DNA from 2 places in the Microbacterium azadirachtae genome. Region 1 is predicted to be linked to the other one. Evidence: riboswitches for the same ligand, from Rfam matches in the RefSeq annotation. Region 1 holds a riboswitch; the other holds the start of a gene.

Region 1 (7,723 bases):
ATGCTCGACCGCGAGGTGCCGATCTACGTGCTCTGCCCCGGCCGGGTGTACCGCACCGACGAGTTCGACGCGACGCACCTTCCGGTGTTCACGCAGTTCGAGGGCCTCGTCGTCGACAAGGGCATCTCGATGGCGCACCTGAAGGGCACGCTCGACCACGTCGCGCGTCAGCTCTTCGGCCCGGAGGCGAAGACGCGCTTCCGCACGAACTTCTTCCCCTTCACCGAGCCGTCCGCCGAGCTCGACCTGTGGCACCCCACCTTCAAGGGCGGTGCGCGCTGGATCGAGTGGGGCGGCTGCGGGATGATCAACCCCAATGTGCTGCGCGCCGCGGGCATCGACCCCGACGTGTACAGCGGCTTCGCGTTCGGCATGGGCGTGGAGCGCGCTTTGATGTTCCGCAGCGACGTGCAGGACATGCGGGACATGGCCGAGGGCGATGTCCGTTTCAGCGAGCAGTTCGGGATGGTGGTGTGATGCGCGTCCCGCTTTCGTGGCTGCGTGAGTACGTGGATGTGGCCGACTCGGTCACGCCGGACGACGTCTTCGCCGCGCTCGTCGCGGTGGGCTTCGAGGAGGAGGAGCTGCACGGCTTCGGCATCTCGGGCCCGGTCGTCGTCGGGCAGGTGCTCTCCTTCGAGGAGGAGTCGCAGTCCAACGGCAAGACGATCCGCTGGTGCCAGGTCGACGTCGGCGAGGCGGACGCTTCGACGGGCTCATCGACCGATCCGGCCCATCCGGGCCGCGATATCCGAGGCATCGTCTGCGGCGCCCGCAACTTCGCCGTCGGCGACAAGGTCGTCGTGACGCTGCCCGGCGCGGTGCTGCCCGGCCCGTTCCCGATCGCGGCCCGCAAGACCTACGGCCACGTCTCCGACGGGATGATCGCCTCGGCGCGCGAGCTGGGCCTCGGCGACGAGCACAACGGGATCCTGATCCTGGCCGAGCTCGGCATCGACGCCCCCGTCGGCGCCGACGCGATCGCGCTTCTCGGGCTCGACGACGTGGCCGTCGACATCAACGTCACGCCCGACCGCGGCTACGCGTTCTCGATCCGCGGGGTGGCGCGCGAGTACGCGCACGCCACGGGCGCATCCTTCCGCGACCCGGCCGAGCGCGACTTCGCGGAGCTGCAGCCCGGCACCGGCTTCACGGCGGTGGTCGAGGACGCGGCGCCCATCCGCGGCGCCGTGGGAGCGACCGAGTTCGTCACGCGCGTGGTGCGCGGCGTGGATCCGTCCCGCCCCACCCCGCCGTGGATGATCGCCCGGCTGACGCTCGCGGGCATGCGCTCGCTCGGGGTGCTCATCGACATCACCAACTACGTCATGCTCGAGCTCGGCAACCCCGTGCACGGCTACGACCTCGACAAGCTGGACGGCGGCATCGTGGTGCGTCGCGCCGCGGCGGGGGAGACCATGGTCACCCTCGACGGTCAGGAGCGCACGCTCAGCGACGAGGATCTGCTCATCACCGACGGATCCGGACCGATCGGCCTCGCCGGCGTCATGGGCGGCGGCACCACCGAGATGAGCGACACCACGCGCAACGTGCTGATCGAGGCGGCCACGTTCGACCCGATCACCATCGCGCGCTCGGCCCGCCGTCACAAGCTGCCCAGCGAGGCGTCCAAGCGCTTCGAGCGCGGCGTGGACCCGCTCATCCCGTTCGCCGCGGCGCGGCGGGTGGCCGACCTGATGGTCGAGCTCGCCGGCGGCACCCTGACCGAGGAGGGCGGGGCCCTCTTCGCCGAGGTGTTCATCGAGGGCATCGATCTGCCGTCCGGCTTCGTGCAGGGGCTCATCGGCGTCGACTACGACGACGACGAGGTGACCGGCGCGCTCGAGACGATCGGCGCCGAGGTCACGGCGGTCGACGGCGGCTGGAACGTCATCCCGCCGAGCTGGCGGCCCGATCTCACCGACAAGTGGACGCTGGCCGAAGAGGTGGCGCGCATCCACGGGCTGGACCGCATCCCCTCGGTGCTGCCGACGCCGCCCTCGGGTCGCGGTCTCACCGAGCTGCAGCAGGGACGCCGCCGCGTCGCGAACGCCCTCGCCGCCGCAGGACTCGTGGAGACCCCCGCGTTCCCGTTCACCACGCAGGAGCAGAACGACCTGCACGGCTCCGCGTCGGGCGAGAGCCTCCCGGGCGTCCGCCTGGCGAACCCCCTCGACGGGCAGGCGCCGTTCCTGCGCCGTTCGCTCGTCCCCGGCCTGCTGCAGATCGCGCACCGCAACATCGCCCGCGGGCTGGTGGATCTGGCGATCTTCGAGACCGGCGTCGTGTTCCTGCCCGAGCCGGGCGTCGTGTACGGCACGGAGGACGTTCCTCCGCTGGGGATCCGTCCTTCGGACGAGACCCTTGCCGCCCTGAACGCATCGATCCCGCCGCAGGCGCGCCACGTGGCGGCGCTGTTCACGGGGCACGTCACCCCGCGTCAGCCGGGCCGCGCGGCCGAGGAGTACGGCCTCAGCGAGGCGCTCGACGCCGTGCGCGTGATCGCGGATGCCGCCGGCGTGCCGATCGACGTGGTGCAGGGCAGCCGCGCGGCGCTGCACCCCGGCCGCACCGGCGTGCTGCAGGTGCGCGGCGCCGAGGTCGGCTACGTCGGGGAGCTGCACCCGCAGGTCGCCGCGGACGCGGATCTGCCGGGTCGCGCCGTCGTCCTCGAGCTCGACCTCGACGGCGTGCTGGCGATGGCCGGCGAGCGCGTCGTCGCGGCGTCGCTGTCCACGTACCCGGCCGCCACGCAGGACGTCTCGCTCGTGGTCGCCGCCGAGGTCCCGGCGGCCGACGTCCGCGCGGCGCTGGCCGAGGGCTCCGGGGCGCTGCTCGAGTCCGTCCGCCTCGTCGACGACTACCGCGGCGAAGGCGTGCCGTCCGGGTCCAAGAGCCTGACCTTCGCGCTGCGCTTCCGCGCCGACGACCGCACGCTCACCGCGGCCGAGGCAACGGAGGCGAAGCTCGCCGGCGTCGCGGTGGCGACCGAGCGGCTCGGGGCGCAGATCCGAGACTGAGACGCGACGCGCACGACGCGGGAACGCCTGCACGACCCGGATCCACGGATCCATCGTGCAGGCGTTCTCCCGTCCTGCACCCGGCGCACGGCGGACGCTGCGCCGGAGGCGTTCGTGGCTAGACTGACCGGCAGTGACACGGGGTGCCGCATCCGCGGCTGAGATCACACCCGTCGAACCTGATCTAGGTCGTACTAGCGAAGGGATGTCGCGATGAACGCGCGTCTGGAATTGTCGTCCGAGTCCGTGGTGGAGTCCGCCGCGGGCCTTCTCGAAGAGCTGCGGGCCGAGCCTCCGCTCGTGCACTGCATCACGAACTCGGTGGTGACCGGCTTCACGGCGAACGTGCTGCTCGCCCTCGGCGCCGCACCCGCGATGGTGGACATCACGGGTGAGGCCGGCATGTTCGCGGCGATCTCGTCCGGACTGCTCGTCAATCTCGGCACCCCGACGCCCGAGCAGCGCTCTGCGAGCCTCGAAGCCGTCGGAGGAGCACGCACGGCGGGGACGCCCTGGGTGCTCGACCCGGTCGCGGTCGGCGCCCTGCCGGTGCGCACGGCGCTGGCGCAGGATCTGCTGGCTCTGCGCCCGACGGTGATCCGCGGCAACGCCTCCGAGATCCTGGCCCTCGCCGGCGTCTCCCAGGGCGGTCGCGGTGTGGACGCCCTGGACTCGACCGAGGCCGCGGCCGACGCCGCCCGCGACCTCGCCCGCCGGACCGGGGGAGCGGTCGCCGTCTCCGGTCCCGTCGACCTCCTGGTCGATGCGGACCGCGAGCTGCGCCTGGGCAACGGCGATGCCCTGCTCACACGGGTCACGGGAGGCGGCTGCGCGCTCGGCGCCGTGATGGCGGCGTTCCTCGGCACCGCCCGCCGCACGGGCGACAGCCCGCTCCTGGCCGCGTCCGCAGCGACGCTGGTCTACACCCTCGCCGCGGAGGACGCCGCGGCGAGGGCCGCGGGGCCGGGCTCGTTCGCGGTAGGTCTGCTCGATGCGCTGTCGGCGGTCGAACCCGGGCGGATCGCGGCGCGGGCCCGCGTCGAGACGGGTGTCGCCGCATGACCGCCGTCGACCTGCTCGACGCGGTGCCCGCCCCCGAGACGGCTCCGCCGGAGCGCGGAGGCGACGCGCTCGCGTCCCGTCTGCGCGCAGACGATCTCGCGCTGTACCTGGTGACCGATCCGGTGCTCAGCGGTGAGCGGGGCGTGGCCGCCGTGGTCGACGCGGCGGTGACGGCGGGCGTGCGGATCGTCCAGCTGCGCGACAAGGAGGCAGACCACGCGTCGTTCGTCGCACAGCTCGAGGTGCTGTCCCGCGTGATCGACGGGCGGGCGCTGCTCGTCGCCGACGACCGCCTCGACGCGGTCCTCGAGGCGCGGCGCCGTGGTGCCCGGGTGGACGGCATCCACCTCGGCCAGTCGGACGCGTCGCCGACGGCGGCGCGTTCGCTGCTCGGTCCGGAGGCGATCGTCGGCCTCACGGCGAACCGTCCGGAGCATCTGGACGCCGTGCGCGCGCTGCCGCCCGGGACGGTGGACTATCTCGGCGTCGGCGTCATCCGCCCCACGAGCACCAAGCCGGATCATCCTGAGCCTCTCGGCGTGGCGGGGTTCGCGGCCTTCGCCGCGCAGAGCCCGCTGCCCTGCGTCGCGATCGGCGGGATCGGGTACGACGACGTCGCCCCGCTGCGGGCGGCCGGCGCGGCCGGCGTCGCCGTGGTGTCCGCGCTGTGCGCGGCGCCGGATCCGCAGGGGGCCGCCCGAGGACTGCTGCGGGCGTGGGGCGCCGGCGGGGTTCCGCGGGTGCTCTCGATCGCCGGCAGCGACCCGTCCGGAGGTGCGGGCATCCAGGCCGACCTCAAGGCGATCGCCGCGAACGGCGGCTACGGGATGGCGGTGATCACGGCGCTGACCGCGCAGAACACCCGCGGCGTGAGCGCGGTGCACGTGCCGCCGGCGGAGTTCCTGCGCGCCCAGCTCGACGCGATCGGCGAGGACGTGCGCGTCGACGCCGTCAAGATCGGCATGCTCGCCGGATCCGCCGTGATCGCCGAGGTCGCGTCCTGGCTGCGCTCCCATCGCCCGCCGACGGTCGTGCTGGATCCGGTCATGGTCGCCACCTCCGGTCACAGGCTCCTCGACGACGATGCCGAGCAGGCGCTCCGGGAGCTCCTGCCGCTGGCGGATCTGATCACGCCGAACCTGCCCGAGCTGGCGGTCCTGCTCGGCGAGCCGCCGGCTGCCGACTGGGCCGCCGCGCGCGGTCAGGCCCAGCGGCTCGCGGCCGCGTCCGGCGCCCTGGTGCTGGTCAAGGGCGGCCACCTCGGCACAGCCGAGGCCCCGGACGCGCTCGTCGGCCCCCGGGGAACGCTGCGCGACTATCCGGGTCCGCGCCTGCGGACGACCAGCACCCACGGCACCGGGTGCTCGCTGTCCGCGGGCGTGGCCACGCGCCGCGCCGCCGATCACGAGTGGCGTGACGCGGTCGCGGAGGTGCGGGAATGGCTGCGGGAGTCGATCGCGGCGGGCACGGAGCTGCAGGTCGGATCCGGTCACGGACCCGTCAGCCACTTCTCCGGGCTCTGGCGGCGCGGCGGCCTGACCACGGCACCCGCCGCGGATGCCGTTGCGGCCGAGTGGTGGGAGACCATCGCGCCGATCCGTCGCGCCATCGACGAGCTGCCGTTCCTGCGCCGGATGGCGGACGGGACGCTTCCCGTGCCGACGTTCCTCGGCTACCTCGCGCAGGACGCGCTCTATCTGCGGGAGTACGCGCGCACGCTGGCCGAAGCGGCCCGCATCGCGCCGACGCCGCAGGAGCAGGCGTTCTGGGCCCGGTGCGCCGAGCAGTCCGTGATCGCCGAGCTGCAGCTGCACGCGAGCCTGCTGTCCCCCGAGGGGATCGGCGCCGCGACGTTCGACGCACCCGCCGCGCCCGCCACCGTCGCCTACCTCGACCACCTGCGCGGGGCGGCCTTCGACGGAGACTACGGCGTGCTCGTCGCTGCCCTGCTGCCCTGCTTCTGGATCTACGCCGACGTGGGCACGCGCCTGCACGCCGAGGCGGGAGGGGATCCGTCGCATCCGTTCGCGGCCTGGCTGGACGAGTATGCGGATCCGCGGTTCGCGGAGGCGACCGCGCAGGCGATAGACATCGTCACCGGGCATGCCGGGCGCGTCGACGCGGCGACGCGGGATCGGATGCGGGTCGCGTTCGTGCGCTCGAGCGAGCACGAGCGGGCCTTCTTCGCCGCGGCCGCTCCCTGAGCGGACGCACCGGTCCCTGAGCGAGCGCCGCGAGACGACGCACCGCCGCCCCTCGTCTGGCCGGGCAACGCGCTCAGGGACCGCCCGCTCCGCCCTCGATTTGGCGGAGGAGGCCGCGCCGCGATATCGTCGCGGCATGCTCACGGCTCCGTACACGACCGCCCCGAAGGGCGCTGTCGTCGCGCGTCGACGCCGTTCGGGCGACCGCCGACTCTAGGCGACCCCGCGCTCCCGCGTCGCTCGCGGTCGAGTGCCGGCGTCGCCGCCTCCGGCCCCGCACCGCACTCCTGTCGCACGCCGTCTTCATGGGCGTCGTCGGCAGACCCGACCGTTAAGGTGGAAGCATGACGTATTCCGTCGCCGTCTCCGGCGCATCCGGTTATGCGGGCGGCGAGATCCTTCGCCTGCTCGCGAACCATCCCGACATCGAGATCCGCACCGTCACGGCGCACTCGAACGCCGGTCAGAAGCTCTCCGAGCACCAGCCGCACCTGCGCTCCCTCGCTCACCTCACCCTCCAGGAAACGACGCCGGAGACCCTCGCCGGGCACGACATCGTCTTCCTCGCCCTCCCGCACGGCCAGTCCGGGCAGTACACCGACGCGCTCGGCGATGTCCCGCTCGTGATCGATGCCGGAGCGGACCACCGGCTGACGTCGCAGAGCGCGTGGGACGCGTTCTACGGCGGCGCCTTCCACGAGCCGTGGACGTATGGCGTCCCGGAGCTGCTCGTCGCCGGCGCCAAGCAGCGCGAACAGCTCCGCGGCGCGACCCGCATCGCGGCCCCCGGCTGCAATGCGTCCACGGTGAGCCTGAGCCTCGCGCCCGGCGTCGCAGCGGGAGTGATCGACCCCTCCGACATCGTGACCGTGCTCGCCGTCGGCCCGTCCGGTGCGGGCAAGAGCCTCAAGACCCACCTGCTGGGCAGCGAGATCCTCGGATCCGCGAACCCGTACGCCGTCGGCGGGTCGCACCGGCACATCCCAGAGATCCGGCAGGCGCTCGCCGCCGCGTCCGGCGCCGAGCCCGACGGGATCCGGATCTCCTTCACGCCCGTCATCGTGCCGATGGCCCGCGGGATCCTCGCGACCTCGACCGCGCCGATCGCCCCGGGCGTCACGGACGCGGAGATCCGCGCGGCCTGGGAGAGCGCCTACGGAGGCGAGACCTTCGTGCAGCTGCTCCCCGAGGGATCCCTGCCGCGCACGGCCGACGTGCTCGGCGCCAACACCGCGCTCCTCGGTCTCGCGATCGATCGTGCGGCGAATCGCGTCGTGGTCGTCGCCGCCGTCGACAACCTCGTGAAGGGCACGGCGGGAGCCGCCATCCAGTCCATGAACATCGCGCTCGGTCTCGCCGAGACCACGGCGCTCAGCATCAACGGAGTCGCCCCATGAGCGTGACCGCACCCCAGGGTTTCGAGGCGGCCGGCGTCGT
Region 2 (7,723 bases), 1.8 Mb from region 1:
TCGAGATCGCCCAGGCGAAGGACTTCGTCTCGGAGATGCCGAAGGGGCTCGACTCCTCGATCACCCAGGGTGGGACGAACGTCTCGGGCGGCCAGCGCCAGCGCCTCGCGATCGCCCGCGCGATCGTGCATCAGCCCGAGATCCTGGTCTTCGACGACTCGTTCTCGGCGCTCGACCTCACCACGGACGCCCGACTCCGTCAGGCGCTGTGGCGCGAGCTCCCGCACGTGACCAAGATCGTCGTCGCGCAGCGCGTGTCGACCATCACCGACGCCGACCGGATCGTGGTGCTCGAAGGCGGCACGATGGTCGCGGTCGGCACGCACGAGCAGCTGCTCGAGACCAGCGACACCTATCGAGAGATCGTCGAGTCGCAGCTGGGGGTGGACGCATGACCGACAACACCGACAAGAAGGCCGCTCGGGCCGCCCGCATGGAGGCGCGTCGGGCGAAGTACGCCGGCGGTGCCGCGACCGCGACGGCGGAGATGACCGACGAGGAGCGCGAGGAGGCCGAGCAGGCCGAGAAGGCGCGCCTGCAGGGTGGCGGCATGTTCGACGGGCCCGCGCCCGGCAAGGCGAGCCAGTTCGGCCCGAGCTTCAAGCGCATGATCGGGCTGCTCAAGCCCAGCGCCGTGTGGTTCGTGCTCGTGTCGATCTTCGGCGCGATCGGGGTCGTGCTGTCCGTCGCCGCGCCCAAGGTGCTCGGCAACGCGACGAACATCATCTACGAGGGTGTGATCTCCAAGACGCTCGGCCAGCCCAACGGCGACTTCCCCGGTTTCCCCGCGGGCACGCCGAAGAGCCAGGTCGTCGAGACGCTGCGCCAGGGCGGCCAGAACCAGTTCGCCGACATGGTCGCCGCGTTCGGCGACTTCCGGGTCGGCGACGGGATCCACTTCGACCAGCTGCGCTGGGTGATCACCGCGGTGCTGGCGATCTACGTCGGCTCCGCCCTGCTGAGCTGGATCCAGGGCTACGTGATCAACGTCATCATGGTGCGCACGATGTGGCGCCTGCGGGAGGACGTCGAGGCGAAGATCAACCGCCTGCCGCTGTCGTACTTCGACAAGGTGCAGCGCGGCGAGCTGATCTCGCGCGTCACGAACGACATCGACAACATCACGCAGACCATGCAGCAGTCGCTGTCCGGTGCGCTCACCTCGGTGCTCACGGTGATCGGCGTGCTGATCATGATGTTCTCGATCTCCTGGCAGCTGGCGCTCGTCGCCCTCGTGGCGCTGCCGCTGATGGCCGTGATCTTCGGCGTCATCGGGCCGCGCTCGCAGAAGGCGTTCGGCATCCAGTGGAAGAAGGTCGGCCGCCTGAACGCCCGCGTCGAGGAGGCCTTCTCGGGCCACGCCCTGGTGAAGGTGTTCGGCCGCGAGAAGGACGCGCTGGAGAAGTTCCAGGTCGAGAACGAGGATCTGTACCAGGCCGCGTTCAAGGCGCAGTTCTTGTCCGGCATCATCATGCCGGCGATGACGTTCATCGGGAGCCTGACGTACGTCGGCCTCGCCGTGCTCGGCGGCCTCATGGTCGCGAGCGGCCAGATCCGTCTGGGCGACGTGCAGGCGTTCATCCAGTACTCGCAGCAGTTCACCCAGCCGCTGAGCGAGCTGGGAGGCATGGCGGCGGTCGTGCAGTCGGGCACCGCCTCGGCCGAGCGCGTCTTCGAGCTGCTGGACGCGGAGGAGCAGGATCCGGACATCGACGACGCCCCCACCGTCACCGACGGCAAGGGCGTGATCGAGTTCGAGCACGTCGCCTTCTCCTACACGGAGGACCGGCCGCTCATCACCGACCTGTCGTTCCGCGTGGAGCCGGGGCAGACTGTCGCGATCGTCGGCCCGACCGGCGCGGGCAAGACCACGCTGGTGAACCTCATCATGCGGTTCTACGAGCTCAGCGGCGGCCGCATCCTGCTCGACGGGCAGGACATCGCCGAGATGGAGCGGTCGGATCTGCGCTCCCGCACCGGCATGGTGCTGCAGGATCCGTGGCTGTTCGCGGGCACGATCCGGGAGAACATCCGGTACGGCCGTTCCACGGCGAGCGATGACGAGGTCATCGAGGCCGCCAAGGCGACCTACGTCGACCGCTTCGTGCACGCCCTCCCCGAGGGCTATGAGACGAAGCTCGACGAGGACGCGTCGAACGTGTCGGCCGGTGAGCGCCAGCTGATCACGATCGCGCGCGCGTTCGTGGCGCAGCCGTCGATCCTCATCCTGGACGAGGCCACGTCGGCCGTCGACACCCGCACCGAGCTGCTGCTGCAGCACGCCATGGCGGCGCTGCGGCACGGCCGCACGTCGTTCGTGATCGCGCACCGCCTGTCCACGATCCGCGATGCCGACCTCATCCTCGTGATGGAGCACGGCGACATCGTGGAGAAGGGCACGCACGAGCAACTGATCGCGGCCGAGGGCGCGTACTGGCGGCTCTACCAGTCGCAGTTCGAGCAGGCGGCGAGTGACACCGACGCCGACGCCGCACTCGTCACCGGGACCGTCACGGTGCCCGCAGAGGGCTCGGTCGCCTCGGAGACCGAGGCCGGAGGCGCCGCGGTCGCCGGAGCCGGGTCCGCTCCGGTCGCGGTGGCCGAGCGGGCGGTCGAGGCCGCGGAGGCGGCAGACGCCCCGCGGTCGGACGATCTCTGACACGCACCGCGATCATCACGGCACGAGCGCCGTCGTCCTGGCCAGGGCGGCGGCGCTCCGTCGTTCTCGCGGTGGCAGATGCCGAGAGCGTCCGACCGCGCGGACGCGCTCGTGCCCCTACTTGGTCAGACCGAACAGCTCGAGAGGGTGACTCAGTCGCCACCAGAGACTCGGTCCCTTCAGCTCGGTGCGCAGCGTGAGCGGCACCGTCGTCGCATCCAGCGGACCCTTGAGGGCGAGCGTCCCGGCCTTCGCGCCGGCCTTCCACGTGTCCCCCAGCGCGAACTTCGTCGTGGCCGACGCCGAAGCGCCGTTCCACAGGGTGACGCGGGCGTCGTCGGCGGCGATGACCTGCGACGTCTCGCCCCAGGCGGTGTCGACCGTGCCGAGCGTCGTACCCTTGGTGACCGTCTGCGGCTGGTTCTTCAGTGCTGCCTCGACGTCGGCGTAGAGCGCCCGTGAGACGTCGACCCGACCCTGATCGCTGCTCTGTCCGAGCGCGGCGACGAAGATGCGCACCGTGGTGGTGCCGTCGGCCACGTCCTTCGCGGAGAGCAGGTTGTACCGGGTGTCGTCGCCGTCGCCGATCGTGCCCGTCTTGATGCCGACGATGCCCGCGTCATCGATCAGGCCGTTCGTGTTCTCCACGATCCCGGCACCGGGCAGCTCGACGCTCTTCTGCTTCACGATCGAGGCGATGACCGGGTTCTTCTCCGCGATCTCGCCCAGCTGGATGAGCGCGCGAGGGGTGGCGACGTTGCCGAAGTCGAAGCCGGAGGGCGTCACGACGCGGATGTCGCCGAGGTCGTGCTGGGCCAGCCACTGATTGGCCGCGGCCGCGTAGTTCTCGTCGGAACCCCAGAGCTCGCGGGCGAGGCGATCGGCGTAGTTGTTGGCGGAGCCGAGCAGGATCCCCTCGAACAACTGGTACTGCGTGAGGGATCCGTCCACGGGAACATCCAGAGCCGACTGGTCCTGTCGCAGATAGTTCAGGTAGTCGTCGCTGTCCGCCTGGGTGAACGCGAAGGAGGGGCCCTGCTCTCCGGTCTTCAGAGGCATCTTGTCGAGGGCGGTCAGCACCGTCACGAGCTTCGTGATGCTGGCCATCGGAACCTGCTGGTCGGCGGATGCGACCGTGCCGATGCCCTGCACGCTGACCGCGGCGCTGCCGGTCGTCGGCCACGCGGCCGCCGCGGCCGGGGCGGCCACGGGCTGGAACGCCACCGCCGTCGTGGTCGGCTTCACGGCGTTGAGGGGCCAGAGCGCGGTCGTGGCGCCGTAGGCCACGGCGACCGCGAGCAGGCCCGCGATCGGCAGCAGCACGGCGGGCCGGACGAGGCTCCGCCGCGGGGCGTCGGCGAGCAGCGCGGGCGAGGAGGCCGGCTCCGCGGCCGTGGTCGTCGAACCGATGCGGGCGACGTCGACCCAGGCCAGCGCGGCGGTCGGGGTGCGATCGGGCCCGCGGACGAGCGAGGCCGACGGCAGCGGTCGCACCTCGGTACGCGCGGCGCCGGACGTGGCGGCGGGGGCGTCGGCGGAGGCGGCGTCGACGAGGACCGTGCCGGTCGCGGCCGAGGAGGCAGGGGCGGTCGGGACGGCAGCGTCGGTCGGCGGGAAGAGGAGGCCGGCCTCGGGGGCGGGCGCCGGCGCCGGGAACAGGCCCGCGGGCTCGACCGTCTCCGCGGAGTCGACGGCGTCGGCGCCGACGACCGGGCCCCCGGAGACGGGGGCGTCGGTGGCCGGGGCGTTCGGGTCCTCCGGCGGAGGGGCGTCGCCTGCGATCGGGTCGTCCGAGGACTCGGCGACCTCGGCCGGAGCGTCGAGCGTCGCGACGGCGGACGCCGAATCCGCTGCGGCGGTCTCGGCCGGGGCGTCGACGAGCTCGGGATCGCCCTGTGCGGCCGCCGGGCCGTCGTCTTCGTTCACCCTCCTACCGTATCGGGAGGCCGTGTCGATCACCGGCAGCCGAACGCCGTTCTGCCGCGGGAATCCGCGCGCACGTCGGTCGCCGCACACCCCTCGTGCGTTCCGGCGCGGGATCCGGTGCTCCGGAACGGGCGGCGACCGGGTGCGACGCCGCCGGTCGCGGCGCCTCTCGGCCGGGGCTAAGATGGGCGGATCACCACGGGAGTCCGGCGAGCCGGGCTGAGAGGGAGCGAATCGCGCTTCGACCGTCGAACCTGATCCGGATCATGCCGGCGCAGGGAGGAGCAACAGTCATGCATGCAACGGCAACCGCACGCAACGCGAGCATGGGAGCGGTCGCGCGCCGCCTGAACTGGCGGGTCGTCGACATCGTCGTCGCCGCCGTCCTGGGCGTCGCGATCGGCCTGGTCTTCTGGGTCTGGAACACCATCGGCTACGCCTGGTTCTCGGCCGCCGACGCACTCACCCCGGGCCTCGGCGGGATCGCCGTCGGGATCTGGCTGCTCGGCGGCGTCGTCGGCGGACTCGTCATCCGCAAGCCCGGCGCGGCGCTCGTGGTCGAGGTCGTCGCGGCGGTCGTCTCGATGCTGATCGGCAACATCTGGGGAGTATCCACGGTGCTCGAGGGCATCGCGCAGGGCCTGGGTGCCGAGCTGATCTTCGCCGTCTTCCTCTACCGTCGCTTCTCGCTGCCGGTGGCCGCGCTCTCCGGTGTCGCCGCGGCGGTGGGCGCCTGGGTGTTCGAGCTGTTCTACGGCAGCTCGCCGAACATCCTCAAGAGCCTCGAGTTCAACGCGATCTACCTCGGCACCCTCGTCGTCTCGGGTGCGGTGCTCGCCGGCGTGCTCGGCTGGCTGCTGGTGCGCGCGCTCGCCGCGACCGGTGCGCTCAGCCGCTTCGCCGCCGGACGCGAGCTGCGTCGCGAGGTCTGACATGACCGCGGGTGCGGCCCGCGTCGTCGCGGACCGGTGGGGCTGGCGCTACGCCGGCCGCCGCCTGCCCGCGGTCAGCGACGTGTCCTTCACGATCGAGCCCGGCGAGCGCGTGCTGCTGCTCGGCGCCTCCGGCGCGGGCAAGTCCACCCTCCTGACGGGGATGGCGGGGCTGCTCGGCGACGCCGACGAGGGCGAGCGCAGCGGATCCCTTCTCGTCGACGGCGCGGATCCGGAGAGCCGCCGCGGGCGCATCGGCCTGGTGCTGCAGGATCCGGATGCCGGTGTCGTGCTGAGCCGGGTCGGCGACGACGTCGCGTTCGGCTGTGAGAACCTCGGCGTCCCCGCGGCGGAGATCCCCGAGCGAGTCGGGCAGGCGCTCGACGCAGTGGGTCTCGACGTGCCGCTCGACCGCCGGACGTCCGCGCTGTCCGGCGGGCAGAAGCAGCGCCTGGCCCTCGCTGGCGCGCTCGCGATGCGGCCCGGGCTGCTGCTGCTGGACGAGCCGACGGCCAACCTGGATCCGGACGGCGTGCGCGAGATCCGCGCGAGCGTCGAGCGGGTGGTCGAGGCGACGGGCGCGACGCTGGTCGTCATCGAGCACCGCACCGGGATCTGGGCCGACCTGATGACGCGCGTCATCGTCGTGGGCGCCGGCGGCGGACTGCTCGCCGACGGCAGGCCCGCCGACGTCTTCGGCGCGTACGGCGACGCTCTGGCCGACGCGGGCGTGTGGGTGCCGGGCCACCCGGTCGACCTCCCGGTGCTGCCGCCGGCGCCGTCGGCCGGGGAGGGCGTGCTCACGACCCGGGATCTCGCGGTGTCGCGCGACCGCCGTTCCGCGGTGCAGAGCGGCCTCGACCTGACGGTGCCGGACGCTGCCGCGACGGTCATCGTCGGCCCCAACGGTGCCGGCAAGTCCACGCTGGCCCTGACCCTCGCCGGTCTCCTGGATCCGCTGCGGGGGCTGGTGGAGGCCGAGGAGGAGCTCCGCGGGCGACGCGGCCGTCGCCCGTCGGCGTGGACCTCGCGCGAGCTGCTCACCCGCATCGGGATGGTGTTCCAGGATCCGGAGCATCAGTTCCTCACGCAGACCGTGCGCGACGAGCTCGCGGTGGGTCCGCGGGCCCTCGGCTGGGAGGCCCCGCGCGTCGATGCCGTCGTCGACGCCCTGCTCGACCGGCTCGGCCTCACGGCGCTCGCCGCCGCCAACCCGTTCACGCTCTCGGGCGGTCAGAAGCGGCGGCTGTCGGTGGCCACCGTGCTCGCCGCGGCGCCCGCCGTGGTCGTGCTGGACGAGCCGACCTTCGGGCAGGACCGGCGGGGCTGGATCGGGATCGTGAGCCTGCTGCAGGAGGAGATCGCGCGCGGCACCGCCGTGATCGCGGTGACGCACGACGACGACGTGATCCGCCACCTCGGCGGCCACCGGATCGCCCTCGCCCCCGCCGACGCGGCCGACGCGGCCCGGACCGAGGAGGCGGCATGACGCGCCTCGACCTCGGCCGCACACAACGCAGGAGAAACGCCGCCGGTGGGCCCGGATCCGGGGCGGAAGACGCGGGATCTCCTGCATTGCGTACGGTGGGGGGTCGAGCCGAGGCCGGGGCGTGGATCGACGGGGTCAATCCGGTCACCCGGATCCTGCTGGCGCTGCTGCTGTCGATCCCGCTGTTCGCGTCGATCGACGTGACGAGCGGCCTCGTCGCGATCGGCCTGCAGCTACTGTGCGTCCCGCTCAGCGGGCTCCGTCTGGGCACCGTGCTGCGCCGGCTCGCGCTGCTGCTCGTCGTGGCGCCGATCGCGGGGATCAGCATGCTGCTCTACGCCGCGCCGGGAGGGCAGGTCTTCTTCAGCTTCGGGTTCGCGCACATCAGCGAGGCGTCGATCCAGCTCGCCGTCGCGGTGTCGATCCGCGTCGTGGCGCTCGGCCTTCCAACCATCCTGCTGTTCGCCCGCATGGATCCGACCGCGCTCGCGGACGCCCTCGCCCAGGTCGCGCACCTGCCCAGCAGGTTCGTGCTCGGGGTGCTCGCGGGCACGCGCATGCTCGGGCTGTTCCTCGACGACTGGCGCACGATGTCGCTCGCCCGCCGAGCGCGCGGCGTGGGCGATCGCGGCGTGCTGCGCCGGTTCGTCACGATGTCCTTCGTGCTGCTCGTGTTCGCCGTCCGTCGCGGCACCAAGCTGGCCCTCGCGATGGAGG

The links. A riboswitch is a leader RNA that binds a small molecule or an ion and turns the genes downstream of it on or off. The one in region 1 is predicted to bind thiamine pyrophosphate.
Region 2: it holds a riboswitch for thiamine pyrophosphate, as region 1 does, so the genes downstream of both, NFX31_RS15300 (ECF transporter S component) here and thiM (hydroxyethylthiazole kinase) in region 1, are expected to answer to the same signal.

What each region holds. Positions count from the first base shown of each region.
Region 1 is NZ_CP099706.1:1,318,900-1,326,622, forward strand. It holds gene pheS (phenylalanine--tRNA ligase subunit alpha) at 1-477, shown strand, start outside; gene pheT (phenylalanine--tRNA ligase subunit beta) at 477-3,020, shown strand; TPP riboswitch at 3,150-3,243, shown strand; gene thiM (hydroxyethylthiazole kinase) at 3,234-4,082, shown strand; gene NFX31_RS06270 (bifunctional hydroxymethylpyrimidine kinase/phosphomethylpyrimidine kinase) at 4,079-6,286, shown strand; gene argC (N-acetyl-gamma-glutamyl-phosphate reductase) at 6,631-7,683, shown strand; gene argJ (bifunctional glutamate N-acetyltransferase/amino-acid acetyltransferase ArgJ) at 7,680-7,723, shown strand, end outside.
Region 2 is NZ_CP099706.1:3,227,238-3,234,960, reverse strand. It holds gene NFX31_RS15315 (ABC transporter ATP-binding protein) at 1-395, shown strand, start outside; gene NFX31_RS15310 (ABC transporter ATP-binding protein) at 434-2,659, shown strand; gene NFX31_RS15305 (D-alanyl-D-alanine carboxypeptidase family protein) at 2,777-4,585, opposite strand; TPP riboswitch at 4,774-4,883, shown strand; gene NFX31_RS15300 (ECF transporter S component) at 4,879-5,517, shown strand; gene NFX31_RS15295 (ABC transporter ATP-binding protein) at 5,519-7,006, shown strand; gene NFX31_RS15290 (energy-coupling factor transporter transmembrane component T family protein) at 7,102-7,723, shown strand, end outside.